Regions from separate parts of the Silvimonas iriomotensis genome, predicted to be linked through region 1. Evidence: predicted binding sites of a transcription regulator. Region 1 holds the regulator's gene; each other region holds the start of a gene.
The links. Region 1 encodes HrcA, which represses chaperone genes, less so after heat shock. Its sites were predicted from a motif close to ATTAGCACTCGNNNNNNNCGAGTGCTAAT; they were not measured.

Region 1 (4,595 bases):
GCTCGCGTTCGGCTTCAAATGCTGCGGCATTGCGGCTGGCGGCAGCGAATTCTTCTTCGGCCCGTTGCCAGCCACGCCAATGGCCGGCGACCGTCGCGGCGACATCGCTGGCGCCGGCAAAGGCATCAAACACCGCGCGCTGGGTTTCCGGACGCAGCAGCAACTGGTGGGCGTGCTGGCCATGGATGTCCACCAGCATTTCGCCCAGGTTTTTCAGTTGTGCCAGGGTGGCGGCGGTGCCGTTGATAAAGGCTTTGCTTTTGCCCTGGATATCCAGCGTGCGCCGCAGGTTGACGACTTCGGCGTCGTCCCCGGTCAGCTCTGCCTCGGCCAGCCACGCTTGTGCGGCAGGCAGGCGGCTGATATCAAACTCGACCGCCAGCTCGGCCTTGTCTGTGCCATGGCGCACCATGCCGGCATCGGCCCGGTCGCCCAGCAACAGGCCCAGCGCGTCGATCACAATCGACTTGCCCGCGCCGGTTTCGCCGGTGAACACGGACAGCCCGGACGCGAACTCCAGCGCCAGCTTGTCGACAATCACAAAATTCCTGAGATTCAGAGAGAGCAGCATGGGTAGCCGTGATCAGAGGAGCTTTTCGCCCCAGTGCAGTTTGTCGCGCAGCATGTCGTAATAGTTGTATCCCACCGGATGCAGGATACGCAGGGTATTGCGGTGACGGCGGATGATCACCCGGTCTTTCTCGCGTAGTTCGCAATCAGACTGGTTATCAAAATACACCCGCGCGTCAGAATTGCGGGTCAGCAAGAATTCGACTTCGCTCGTATCGTTGATCACGATCGGGCGGTTGGATAGCGATTGCGGGCAGATCGGCACCAGCGTAATGGCCGGCAGGCTGGGGTGCAAAATCGGCCCGCCCGAGGCCAGCGCATACGCGGTGGAACCCGTCGGGGTGGAGACGATCAAGCCGTCGGACCGCTGGCTGTACACAAACTGGCGGTCGATGAAAATCTCGAACTCGATCATGGCGCCGGTAGAGCCACGGCTGAATACCACGTCGTTGAACGCCAGCGCGTTGACGGTATCCTTGCTGCCATCACGCTTGACTGTGGTCTCCAGCAAAATGCGCTCTTCGGGCACAAACGCGCCGGCCAGCATGCCGCTGATGGTGCGTTCCATATCCTTGAGCGGGATGTCAGTCATGAAGCCCAGACGCCCCTGGTTCACGCCGATCACCGGAATCCGGTACGGCGCTACCAGCCGCGCGACACCAAGCATGGTGCCATCGCCGCCCAGCACAATCACCAGATCAGCCAGTTTGCCAATGGCCAGACGATCCACCACCGGGATGTCTTCAATGCCATGCTCAGCCGCCACGTCGGCTTCAATCAGCACGCGTGCGCCCAGTTCCTGCAGGGTACCGGCAAGCTGGCGCAGCGGCCCGCCCAGCGTGGGGGTATTGAAGCGGCCGACCAGCACAATGGTTTTAAATAGGCTCTGCATGGCTTGATCCAGACAAATACGGCTGCATTTAACCACAAGGCATGGCGCTTTGGCACTTCAAGCGTATCCCGCCACCAACAACGCATTGCAAGACTTTAACGCGAAACGCAAACCACATTAGAATCGGATCATGCTCAGTGATCGTGCCCAAATCCTTCTGAAGACGCTGGTCGAACGCTACATTGCCGACGGACAACCCGTGGGCTCGCGGGCGCTATCGCAGTATTCCGGGCTGGATATCAGCTCGGCCACCATCCGTAACGTGATGGTAGACCTGGAGCAACTGGGCTTTGTGGCCAGCCCGCACACCTCGGCCGGCCGTATCCCGACCGCGCTGGGCTACCGTTTCTTTGTCGACAGCCTGATGTCGGTGCAGTCGCTGGAAAACATCGGGCTCTCGCCCGGCTCGCTGCCGCTGGACAGCCCGCAACGGACCATTACCGCCGCATCCAACCTGTTATCGCAACTGACGCACTTTGCCGGCGTGGTGGTGTCGCCCCGCCGCCAGGACACCGTGCTCAGGCAGATCGAATTCCTGCCGCTGTCAGACAAACGGGTGCTGCTGATTCTGGTGACCGATGATGGCGATGTGCAGAACCGCATCATCCAGACCCAGACCGCGTTCCCGGCGGCCGATCTGATCGAGGCGGCCCATTTCCTGAACGCCAATTGCGCCGGCAAGACCTGGCGCGAATTAAGACTCTTTGTTGAAACCGAAGTGCGTTCGGTCAAAGGCCAGTTGGCAGAACTCCTGAACAGCGCCGTGCTGTACGGCCAGAGCGCGCTGGATCACACGGCAGAAGACCTGGTGATTTCCGGTGAACGCAACCTGCTGGAAAGCGACGATCTGGCCAACAACATGGGCCGCTTGCGCCAGCTGTTCGAGCTGTTTGAACGCAAGACCGCTCTGCTGCAACTGATGGAACTGGGCAACCGCGCCGATGGCGTACAGATTTTTATCGGCGGCGAGTCTGGTCTTGCGCCGCTGGATGAATGCTCGATCATTACCGCGCCGTATCGCGCCAATGGCCAGATCATCGGCACGCTGGGGGTCATCGGCCCGACGCGCATGGCCTACGAGCGCATCATTCCCATTGTTGATGTCACCGCCAAACTGCTCTCCAGTGCGCTATCCCAATGACGCTTGCAGCTACCCTCACTGACACCATCAGCATCCGCCCTGCCACCGCGACAGACGCACAGACCCTGGCCGCGCTGGCCATCACCGTGTGGCTCAACACCTATGCCACCGGGGGCATCCGCCCGGCGCTGGCCAACTATGTGTTCAGTACCTATACGCAAGATCATTTTGCACGGCTGATGGCAGACACGCGCTACGCCGTGCTGGTGGCCTGTCAGGGTGAACATCTGGTGGGCTACGCAGCGCTGGATTTTGACGCCAGTCAACCCGGGGTGCCACACACCGATATCGAACTGCAAACGCTCTATGTCATGCCGCGCTTTACCCGCCAGGGCGTGGGCAGGGCCTTGCTGGGCGCCTGTGAGGCCATGGCCACCGAGCGCGCGGGCCATGGGGCGTTGTGGTTGTCGGTCAACAGTCAGAATCACGCTGCGCTGGCTTTTTACAACGGCCGCCAGTTCGAGCAATATGGCACCTTGTATTTTGAACTCGATTCGGTAAGGTACGAGAACCGGATTCTGGCTTCAGCCTGATTCCGGCACCTGCCTTGCCCCGTGCCGCTGCACGTTCCAGACCTGTCTTGATCCGGATTCCCCATGCTTTCAACGCTTCGCGCAGCGCTGTGCTGCGCCGCCCTCGCCGCGCTTCCCGCCCTTGGTCATGCTGATGACACCTTGCTCAAGCGGCCAGAAGTGCAGTCGTACATTGATACCCTCGTCAACACCCAGAATTTTGACCGCGACAGCCTGACCGCGCTGTTTGGCCAGGTGGTGACCAAATCGAGCATTATCAGCGTGCTGGATCGCCCGTCCACCAGCCGCCCCTGGTATCAGTTTCGCGGCAACTTTGTGAACAACCAGCGGATTGTCGGTGGTGCCCGCTTCATGCGCCGCAACGCCGACACACTCAATGCCGTGAGCGACAAATACGGCGTACCGCCAGAAGTCATCACCTCGATCCTGGGTGTGGAAACCCTTTATGGCCGCAACACAGGCTCTTTCCGGGTGATTGATGCGCTGACGACCATTGCGTTTGACTACCCGCGCCGCGCCGACTACTTCAAGGATCAACTCACGCAGTTCTTGCTGCTGGCCCGCGAAGAAAACGAAAACCCGCTGACTTTCATGGGCTCCTACGCGGGCGCCATGGGCATGCCGCAGTTCATGCCCTCGAGCTTTCGTGAGTACGCCGTGGACTGGAATGGCGATCATCACCGCGACATCTGGGGCACGCCGGATGACGCCATCGCCAGCGTGGCCAACTTCCTTGCCGCGCATGGCTGGCAACGCAACGGAGATACTTATGTTCCGGTGAATGTGTCGGGCGCAGAGGATGATTTGCTGGCAGACAAGTTCAACCTGCACTACACCGTGGCCGAGCTGATGCAAAAAGGCGTGCAGCCGCTGGATGAAACCGACCCCAACCAGCAAGCCGTGCTGTTCAGCCTGGAGACCGAAGCCGGTGTAACCAGCTACTACATGGGCTTCAACAATTTCTATGTGGTGACGCGCTACAACCGCAGCACGCTGTATGCCACGGCTGTGCTGCAACTGGCGCAGGCGATCAAGGGCGCCTATGACAGCGGGCTGGATCTGAACGACACATCGGACACCCCAACCCCAACACCCAAACCCACGAAGCAAAAACCGGCCAAAGCCAAAAGCGATGGCCGCTGGAAATAAGCTGGTATCCATGTTTGTTTGAGTGAACAAATCAATCAAAAACCGGATGCATGAAAATGCATCCGGTTTTTTTATCGACAAAAAATCAACGCAATTAAAGTCACCCCATTCACCAATCAGACATATCTGATTGCATAAAAACGAAAACCCACACCCAATTTCAATCGTTTTTTAAAAACACCGCCAATCCGATATTCCCCATCCAATTAGAAACCCCGGAAAAATCTGAAAATGCGGCCAACGTGACCGGGTGTACTGGTCAATTCGGTAACAACACTCCAGGATTTCAGGTTCAGAAGTGCCGGCATCC
Region 2 (4,595 bases), on a different contig from region 1:
CTGATTCTGGAACGGGTCGAAGGCGTGGATGCCTGCGCGGCCATTCAGTCGCCCACCGCCATCACCCGGTTTGCCGATCAGGTCACGGACATCCTGCTGCACTGGCACGGTATCAGTTCACCCCATGGCTTTCAGGATATCGACGGCACATGGCGGGCAGACTTTGCCGCAAGCTGGCAACAGTTTGCAGCAGACAGGCTGGCCTGGCTGTTCAGTGCGGCGGGTGAAGCCCGCACCAGCCTCAGCATGCGCCAGGGCTTTGAGCGCGTGTGGCGCGCCGCAGATGCGCTGGTCGCGCCGCTGGCTGGCAGCGCGTCATCGTTGATTCACGATGACTGCCACGCCAGCAACTTTCTGGCCGACCCGGTCACGCAGACGCTCACCGCCGTGATCGACCCCAACCACGCGCGTTTTGCGCATCGCGAGTTTGATCTCTTTCACCTGAACGATGCCCGGCCCGACTTCCGCCTGCTGGAAACCTATCTGGAAAAACACCCGGCCGCGCCCGGCTTTGCCGCGCGGCGCTGGCTGTTCTGCCTGTTTGATGACCTCAAACATGTCCAGTTTACGGGCTGGTTTGATGAGGACTGGTTCAAGCGCAAGTTCGCGCGCTTTGATGCGGCGCTGGCCAGCGCGGCCTGACCGCCAGGCAACAAAAAAGGCACGCTGTGCGTGCCTTTTTTCAGCCAGAACCGTTGGCATCAAGCTAGTGCCGGTTCCAGTGCGTCCTTCATCTTCTGCAGGGCCTTGGCCTCGATCTGGCGGATACGCTCAGCCGATACGCTGAACTCAGCTGCCAGTTCATGCAGCGTGGTGCTGCCTTCATCGCCCAGCCAGCGCGCTTCAATGATGCGGCGGCTGCGCGGGTCCAGCGTACCCAGCGCTTCTTGCAGGCCTTCAGACTGCAGACGGTCATACGCCTGACGTTCCATCTGGCGCACCGGCTCGTTATCGCTGTCGGCCAGCCAGTCGATCGGCGCGTAGCCGTCGTCATCGCCTTCTTCTGCCATCAGCGCAACGTCCTGACCGGTCATGCGGGTCTCCATTTCGAAGACCTCTTCCGGCTTGACGCCCAGATCATGCGCAATGACTTCGGCTTGCGCCTGGGTCAGTGCGGAGAAACCGGTTTTCTTGGAACGCAGATTGAAGAACAGCTTGCGCTGGGCCTTGGTGGTGGCAATACGCACCAGACGCCAGTTGCGCAGGATGTACTCGTGAATCTCGGCCTTGATCCAGTGTACGGCAAACGAAAACAGGCGCACACCGCGGGTCGGTTCGAACCGCTTCACGGCCTTCATGAGGCCGATATTGCCTTCCTGAATCAGGTCTGCTTGCGGCAAACCGTAACCGGCATAACCACGCGCAATGGACACCACAACGCGCAGATGGGACATCACCAGCTGGCCAGCGGCTTCCAAGTCGTTGTCATGGCGGTAGCGATTTGCCAGATCGATCTCTTGCTCGTGCGTGAGCATGGGCATGGCATTGACTCGCTGGATATAGCTCTCAATGCTGTCGCCACCCGTGATCACCGGCAATGCAACGCTGTCTACCATGAATGTTCTCCTGTGTTGCTCTGCGTCGTTTCAAACGACGACGCTAGATATTAGCACTCCATACCTCAGAGTGCTAACCGAACAAAAAGTTCTTATGAATTCAAGCACAGACGCGATGTTGTTGCACGGCAATATTTTCAATGCTTCCGATAGAATAGACCAATCGGTCTATTTCCGATAGACGGTACAAAATACCGGCGGAAAACCTAGCGGAACTGGCGCAAATGACGCCCGACCGCCAGCGATGCCCCCAGAAGGCACAGCAGCGTGGTCACCGCCAGGGTCACCAGCACCACGCGCCAGTCGGCCAGCGCCAGACTGAATTGTTGCCCATAGCTGTGGGCCAGCGCCTCTACCGCCGGATTGAGCCAGGTGCGCGCCATCCAGACGATCCCGCAGGCCAGCAGGCCACCCAATACGCCCTGCACCGCCGCAAAATACACAAAGGGGCGACGGATAAAGGCATCGGTGGCGCCAATCAGCTTGGCCACTTCGATCTCATCCTTGCGGGTCAGGATCTGCAGGCGGATGGCATTGCCCGTCACCAGCACCAGCGCGACAGCCAGCAGCACCAGCACGATTTCCAGCAATGCCTTGCCCACGATGATCAGCTGCTGCAGGCGCCTTGCCCATGCTGAATCCAGTTGTACCTGTTCTACCCCGCTGGACGCTATCAGCTCTTTTTGCAAGGCTTCGAGAGAATCCGCCGACGCATCGGTACTGGCGGTCAGGATGAAAGTATCAGGCAGCGGGTTATCGGTCAGGCCGGCCAGCAGATCACCGCCGCCCACGCTGGACTGCATTTGCTTGAGCGCATCGTCCTTGCTCACGAACTGCACCCTGGTCAGGCGCTTGTCGCCCGCCAGATGCTGCTTGAGCTGGTTGATGGCATCGGCACCGGCGCTGGTACGCAGGTATACCGACAACTGTGGCTCAACCGGCAATTGGCCGATCACGCCCTGCGCGCTGGCGATCAGCAGGTAAAAGCCCAGCGGGAACGCTGCGGTAATGGCAATGACCAGCAAGTTGAGCAGGCTGGACAATGGCGCGCGCAGCATGCTGCCAAGCGTACGGGTAAAGGCAATCCAGTTCAGACGGATCCAGTGTTTCATGGCTTACCTTATGCCGAGAACTGGCCGTTTTTCAGGCGCAGGATACGACGGCCATAGTCGGCCATCAGGGTTTCGTCGTGAGCGGAAATAACCAGCGTGACGCCAACCTGGTGGAACGACTTGAACAATTCCAGGATGTCGTTGGCGTAGTCGCGGTCCAGGTTGGCAGTGGGTTCATCGGCCAGCAGGATGGATGGCCGGTGCACCACGGCGCGGGCAATACAGAGGCGTTGCTGCTCGCCGCCCGAAAGGCTGACCGGATTGAGCGTTTCCTTGCCGGCAAGGCCCACTTTGTCCAGCGCGGCCTGCACCCGGCGGCGCGCTTCGCGGTGATCAAACCCGATGATGTCCAGCGGCAGGCGCACGTTGTCGTACACGCTGCGGTCGTAGAGGATTTTGTGGTCCTGGAAGATCAGACCGATATGCCGGCGCGTATACGGCATGGAGGCGCGGCGCATGCGCGCCAGGTTCTGGCCATTGACCAGCACCGCGCCCGCAGTGGGGCGCTCGATGCCGGCAATGAGTTTGAGCAGCGTGGATTTGCCCGCCCCGGAGTGCCCGGCCAGAAAGACCAGTTCCCCGTCTTCGATATCAAAACTGAGTTGTTTGACGGCATCAAAGCCGCCTGGATAACGCTTGGTGACTTGCTGGAACTGGATCATTCGTTGTCCGTTGTCAGGGTAACCATGCTTGATAGGTTGAAAAAGTACGCATATATGACCAGACGACCGGCCGGCGCCCTCGCCTTAGTCAAACAAAGCGTCAATATAGTCTTTTGCCACAAACGGGCGCAGATCGTCGATGGTTTCACCCACACCGATAAAGCGCACCGGCACCGCGCGCTGCTTGGCGATCGCCGCAATCACGCCGCCCTTGGCCGTGCCATCAAGCTTGGTCAGCACCAGACCAGTCAGACCCAGCGCGTCATCAAACGCCTTGACCTGGCTGACCGCGTTCTGGCCGGTATTGGCGTCGATCACCAGCATGACTTCATGCGGGCCTGTTGGATCGGCCTTTTGTACCACGCGTTTGACCTTGCGGATTTCTTCCATCAGATGCAACTGCGTCGGCAACCGGCCAGCGGTATCGACAATGATCACATCACAGCCGCGCGCTTTGGCCGCGTTGACCGCATCAAAGGCCACGGCGGCAGCATCGCCCGATTCCTGCGCAATCACCTGCACGCCGTTGCGCTGGCCCCAGACCACCAGTTGCTCACGCGCGGCAGCGCGGAATGTATCGCCCGCAGCCAGCAGCACATTGTGACCCTGGCCCTGGAAATACTTGGCCAGCTTGCCAATGCTGGTGGTCTTGCCCGCGCCATTAACGCCTGCCACCATCAGGATGAAGGGCTTTTGCGGGGTAATGACCAGCGGCTGCTCCAGCGGCTGGATCAGTTCCAGCAGCGCTTCTTTCAGCGCCAGCTTGAGTTCGGATGCATCTTTAAGGCCGCGCAATGACACGCGATCGCGCACGTTCTTGAGCAGCGTGCTGGTCGCTTCCACGCCCATATCGGCGGTCAGCAGCACGGTTTCCAGTTCTTCGTACAACGCTTCGTCGATCTGGCCACCGCCAAACAGGCCCGCCAGGTTCTTGCCCAGCGAGTCACGCGTTTTGGCCAGACCGGCCTTCAACCGATCAGTCCAGGACAGCTTGGGTTTTTCCTGCGGCTGGGCTACCTCTTGCAAAGGCACGGGCGCCGGGGCCGGTTCTGCGGCCACGGGCGCGGCTGGCGGCGCGGGCTCGACCGGCGCCGAAGTGTCTTCGGTGACCGGCGCGGTTTCGGGCGCTGCGGTTTCAGTTTTGGGTTTCTTGCGGAAAAAATCGAACATAGGGTTTGCGTCACGTCGCCAATGGCGGAAAATATCTGATTTGGCGCGATTTTAGCGCGGGTGAGGCATGGCAGGACAGCATAAAAACCAGGTTC
Region 3 (4,595 bases), on a different contig from region 1:
GGCCGTCGTTGAAGCGTCTGAGCCTCCAGGATCCGCCAATCTGGCGGTCGACGCCCCAAAGCCACCGCTTCCACAAGATCACCATACCTACCCGCAGCCTGAATATCCGCATATCTGAGACCTCCTGTTTGCGCGGGGAGTGCAACGAGTGCCCTACGATTGATGATCTCATTGCTGGAAAATGTAAGCTGCCGTTTTGCCAGCAGGGTATACACGTCGACCAGGTCAACATCAGCTGTATCAAGCAGTTGCTGGATTTGCATTGGGCCGCCACGCTCCAAGCACCTTGAAAGTCTCTCGACTCTATCCGCAGGAGGCATGGCGCCTTTCATGTAGCGCCAAAGGAGCAGGGCATTTTGCCGGTTTGGGCCGGCGTAAATCTGGTCATCGGTCAGAATACAAAACCGGATGCCCTGGTTCAGACACTCGTCTGCGACCTGCAACAATCTGGTTAGTGTGGGCTCCGACACTAGCACAGCAAGGGGCTTGATCTCGACCAGAATTGACTCGAGCTCTCCCTGCGTTTCGAGCTTGAGCAAAAGATCGGGGTAGTACTTCCTGGACCTTTCTGCGGTATGGATTTCCAGGACCGTGGGTTGGGTCGCAATACTTTTAACATCGTGGCAGACGCTCAATAGTTTGGCCGCGATCTGCTCAAGATAGGACTCCCATGCAAGCGGATAGGGGGCCAATCCCGGCAGGTGGCCGGTAACAATGGAACGATGGGGATTTAGGCGCACGACCTGGCGGGCTGCCTGCCTGGTTTTGCGCGCATTTCTCGTACGAACCTTGGGCATGACGATCTCCTCGCGAGCCGGATTGAATCCAGCGCGATAACGTGTGCGAACCTCCCGAATTACGGGACTTCGCGTTGTTTACGTTTTTGAGGAAAAGCCGAGCCCTGGCCTTGACCAGGAGGGACTCTTGGACGATACTAACTTTTCCAATGGTAGTATCGTGAGTTCACCTCACCGGGCAGGGCAATTCTCAAAAAAAGGGGGTTGTCCTGTTTTGTTTTCTACATAATTTGTCCTTCAAAAAATCCAAGATTTCAGTACATGGCAAGAATTGATCCTTGCCCAATTTTTGCACCTCAGAAAATCACGAAATTCCTACTGCATCCACCATTCCAGGTTATTTTTTCAGGCCAAAAATGTGTATCCAAGTCATCTCGGAAGCGCTTGAATCCCGCAGATTTTGACCAAAATCGGTGCCACCTCATTAGTAGCCAACCTGCGGAACAAGAAAGCAGGTGACAGCGCCAAAACCTCAATAAAATTCACCACAAGCCATTGTTTTACAATGAAAATACCAAAATCAACCTACATGTTGATCTGAAAAGCCTATCCCTTGCGGAGAAGCATTTCAACCCCCACTCTTTGGAAATGGCGGGCCAAACTGTGCCGCCCATCCAATTTCTTCTTACAGATCATAAAGATAAATTTTTTATAAGAAGAACGGCCTCCAAAATGGTCAAAGCCATTGCAAAAACACCCCTAAAAAAACAGAGCCAAATAGAATCTCTACTATTTATCCATAATAATTAAGTAAACATAAAAACAAACTAATTAATTATTTTAGAAAACAAAGGGAAAATACTGACTACCCAATATTTGATTTTTATTTCTTGGTTAAACCCGGGGAAGACAGCAAAAAACACCTGTGTGGAAATTCAATTCCATGGTGTTAGGCCGAGAGGGTCGAACATCGTGTAGGAGGCATGGGGGAGAACGGGTTCGAGCGGGAACTGAGAAACCCTCTTCGAGCGACTCATCTTAGAAAGGAAAAGGCAGGGACAAAAACCCAATTAAGTGGCCGTTCATCGGTCGTCCAGAAGTGGGCATGGGCCACAAACCCTGATCGGGCCTAGATTGGCGGGACTACAGCTTTTTGACGTAACTACAGAATTGAGTGGAAGACGACACAGCCCAACAGAAATTTAACCTTTCTCCCCTTGAAAACCCAGGTTCCCATCCCTATTATTGGCACTCGTTAGCCGAGAGTGCTAACGGGCCGCGCTGGGCGCTGGCCCCTGAACTTTCAGGCATTGATTTCTCAGGAGAATAAACGATGAAGATCCGTCCCTTGCATGACCGCGTAGTCATCAAGCGTGTTGAGGCTGAAGAAAAAACCGCATCCGGTATCGTGTTGCCGGGCGCTGCCGCCGAAAAGCCGGATCTGGGCGAAGTCGTTGCGATCGGCACCGGCAAGCTCTTGGATAACGGTGAAGTGCGCGCGCTGTCCGTCAAGGTGGGTGACAAGGTCATCCTGGGCAAGTACAGCGGCCAGTCCGTCAAAGTGAACGGCGAAGAATTGCTGGTTGTCCGCGAAGAAGACATCTTCGGCGTGGTTGAAGCCTAAGGCTCACCCGAACCCCGGTTTTCAGTCTGGCCAGTTCTGGCCACACAAACAAGATTCAGGAGTAATCCACAATGGCTGCAAAAGAAGTCAAATTTGGCGATTCCGCACGCTCCCGCATGGTTGCTGGCGTAAACATTCTGGCTGATGCCGTTAAAGTCACGCTGGGCCCGAAGGGTCGCAACGTGGTGCTGGAGCGCAGCTTTGGCGCCCCGACCATCACCAAGGATGGTGTTTCCGTTGCCAAGGAAATCGAACTGAAAGACAAGTTCGAAAACATGGGCGCCCAACTGGTCAAGGAAGTGGCTTCCAAGACCTCCGACGTGGCCGGTGACGGTACCACTACCGCGACCGTGCTGGCACAAGGCATCGTGAACGAAGGCCTGAAGTATGTGGCCGCCGGTTTCAACCCGACCGACCTGAAGCGCGGTATCGACAAGGCTGTTGTAGCCCTGGTTGAAGAACTGAAGAAGATCGCCAAGCCGACCACCACCAACAAGGAAATCGCCCAGGTTGGTTCTATCTCTGCCAACAGCGATGAAACCGTGGGCGCGAAGATTGCCGAAGCCATGGACAAGGTCGGCAAGGAAGGCGTGATCACCATTGAAGACGGTTCGGGTCTGGAAGACGAACTGGCCGTTGTGGAAGGTATGCAGTTTGACCGCGGCTACCTGTCCCCGTACTTCATCAACAATCCGGAAAAGCAGATCGCCCTGCTGGACAACCCGTTTGTGCTGCTGTTCGACAAGAAGATCAGCAACATCCGTGACCTCTTGCCGGTGCTGGAACAAGTGGCCAAGTCGGGCCGCCCGCTGTTGATCATTGCTGAAGATGTCGATGGCGAAGCGCTGGCTACCCTGGTTGTGAACAACATCCGCGGCATTCTGAAGACTGTTGCTGTCAAGGCGCCGGGCTTTGGCGACCGTCGCAAGGCCATGCTGGAAGATATCGCCATTCTGACTGGCGGTACCGTGATCGCTGAAGAAGTTGGCCTGACGCTGGAAAAGACCACCCTGGAACTGCTGGGTCAAGCCAAGCGCATCGAAGTGGCCAAGGAAAACACCACCATCATCGATGGCAACGGCAACGAAGAAAGCATCAAGGCGCGTGTTGGCCAGATCCGCAAGCAGATCGAAGAAGCCACCAGCGACTACGACCGTGAAAAGCTGCAAGAGCGCGTGGCCAAGCTGGCCGGCGGTGTTGCCGTGATCAAGGTTGGCGCTGCGACCGAAGTTGAAATGAAAGAGAAGAAGGCCCGTGTGGAAGATGCACTGCACGCTACCCGCGCCGCTGTGGAAGAAGGCATTGTGGCCGGCGGTGGCGTTGCCCTGCTGCGCGCTCGTGCCAACCTGGGCGAACTGAAAGGCTTCAACGCCGATCAGGACGCCGGTATCAAGATCGTGCTGAAGGCCATCGAAGCCCCGCTGCGCCAGATCGTGGCCAACGCCGGTGACGAGCCGTCCGTGGTCGTGAACAAGGTTGTGGAAGGCAAGGGTAACTTCGGTTACAACGCCGCCACTGGCGAGTACGGCGATCTGGTTGAGATCGGCGTGCTGGATCCGGCCAAGGTGACCCGCTCTGCCCTGCAACACGCTGCATCGGTTGCCGGTCTCTTGCTGACCACCGACGCGATGGTTGCAGAACTGCCCAAGGATGACGCTCCGGCCATGCCGGCTGGCGGCGGCATGGGTGGTATGGGCGGCATGGACTTCTGATCGCCTGATCTTTGACTTGCCTCGTTATGAGGTGAATGTCAGTGAGGAGCCCGGCTTAGCCGGGCTCTTTGTTTTGGTGGGGCGCCAGGGTGGGGCGATCGATTTGTAGCAATCCGGCTCCCCCCGCCCTCGCCGCCGCGAGGGGGCCGTTTGTGGCGGTGGTGCTGGCACGCAGTCACGCGGATGGAGAGGAATGGCGTGGTGCGCGGGCGGGGGTATACCGGCCTTCCAGCGACTTCTGATTGCCTGATCTTTGACTTGCCTCGTTATGAGGTGAATGTCAGTGAAAAGCCCGGCTTGGCCGGGCTCTTTTGATTTGTGAGGCGCCAAGGTGGAGCGGCCAATTTGCAGCCCTCCGGCTAACCAACGCCAACGCTGGTGATGCGACGACGCTGGCTGGGGCATAAATACCTAGCCTGGATGTTTGGCGGTGTACTCGGCCAGCGCTTTTTCCAGGTCTTCATATTCTTCGCATTCGCCGCATAGTTGTTGCAGTTGGGCGAGTTGGGCTTTGGCTTTTTC

Region 2: the regulator HrcA is predicted to act here: its motif matches at 1,606-1,634, upstream of rpoH (RNA polymerase sigma factor RpoH).
Region 3: the regulator HrcA is predicted to act here: its motif matches at 1,982-2,010, upstream of IEX57_RS12225 (co-chaperone GroES).

Annotation. Positions count from the first base shown of each region.
Region 1 is NZ_BMLX01000001.1:1,196,130-1,200,724, forward strand. It holds gene recN (DNA repair protein RecN) at 1-571, opposite strand, end outside; gene IEX57_RS05295 (NAD kinase) at 584-1,462, opposite strand; gene hrcA (heat-inducible transcriptional repressor HrcA) at 1,593-2,603, shown strand; gene IEX57_RS05305 (GNAT family N-acetyltransferase) at 2,600-3,136, shown strand; gene mltB (lytic murein transglycosylase B) at 3,200-4,285, shown strand.
Region 2 is NZ_BMLX01000008.1:140,905-145,499, forward strand. It holds gene IEX57_RS19770 (phosphotransferase) at 1-642, shown strand, start outside; gene rpoH (RNA polymerase sigma factor RpoH) at 702-1,556, opposite strand; gene ftsX (permease-like cell division protein FtsX) at 1,763-2,668, opposite strand; gene ftsE (cell division ATP-binding protein FtsE) at 2,677-3,330, opposite strand; gene ftsY (signal recognition particle-docking protein FtsY) at 3,415-4,500, opposite strand; gene rsmD (16S rRNA (guanine(966)-N(2))-methyltransferase RsmD) at 4,568-4,595, shown strand, end outside.
Region 3 is NZ_BMLX01000003.1:144,741-149,335, reverse strand. It holds gene IEX57_RS12230 (TnsA endonuclease N-terminal domain-containing protein) at 1-797, opposite strand, end outside; gene IEX57_RS12225 (co-chaperone GroES) at 2,071-2,361, shown strand; gene groL (chaperonin GroEL) at 2,433-4,073, shown strand; gene IEX57_RS12215 (tetratricopeptide repeat protein) at 4,485-4,595, opposite strand, start outside.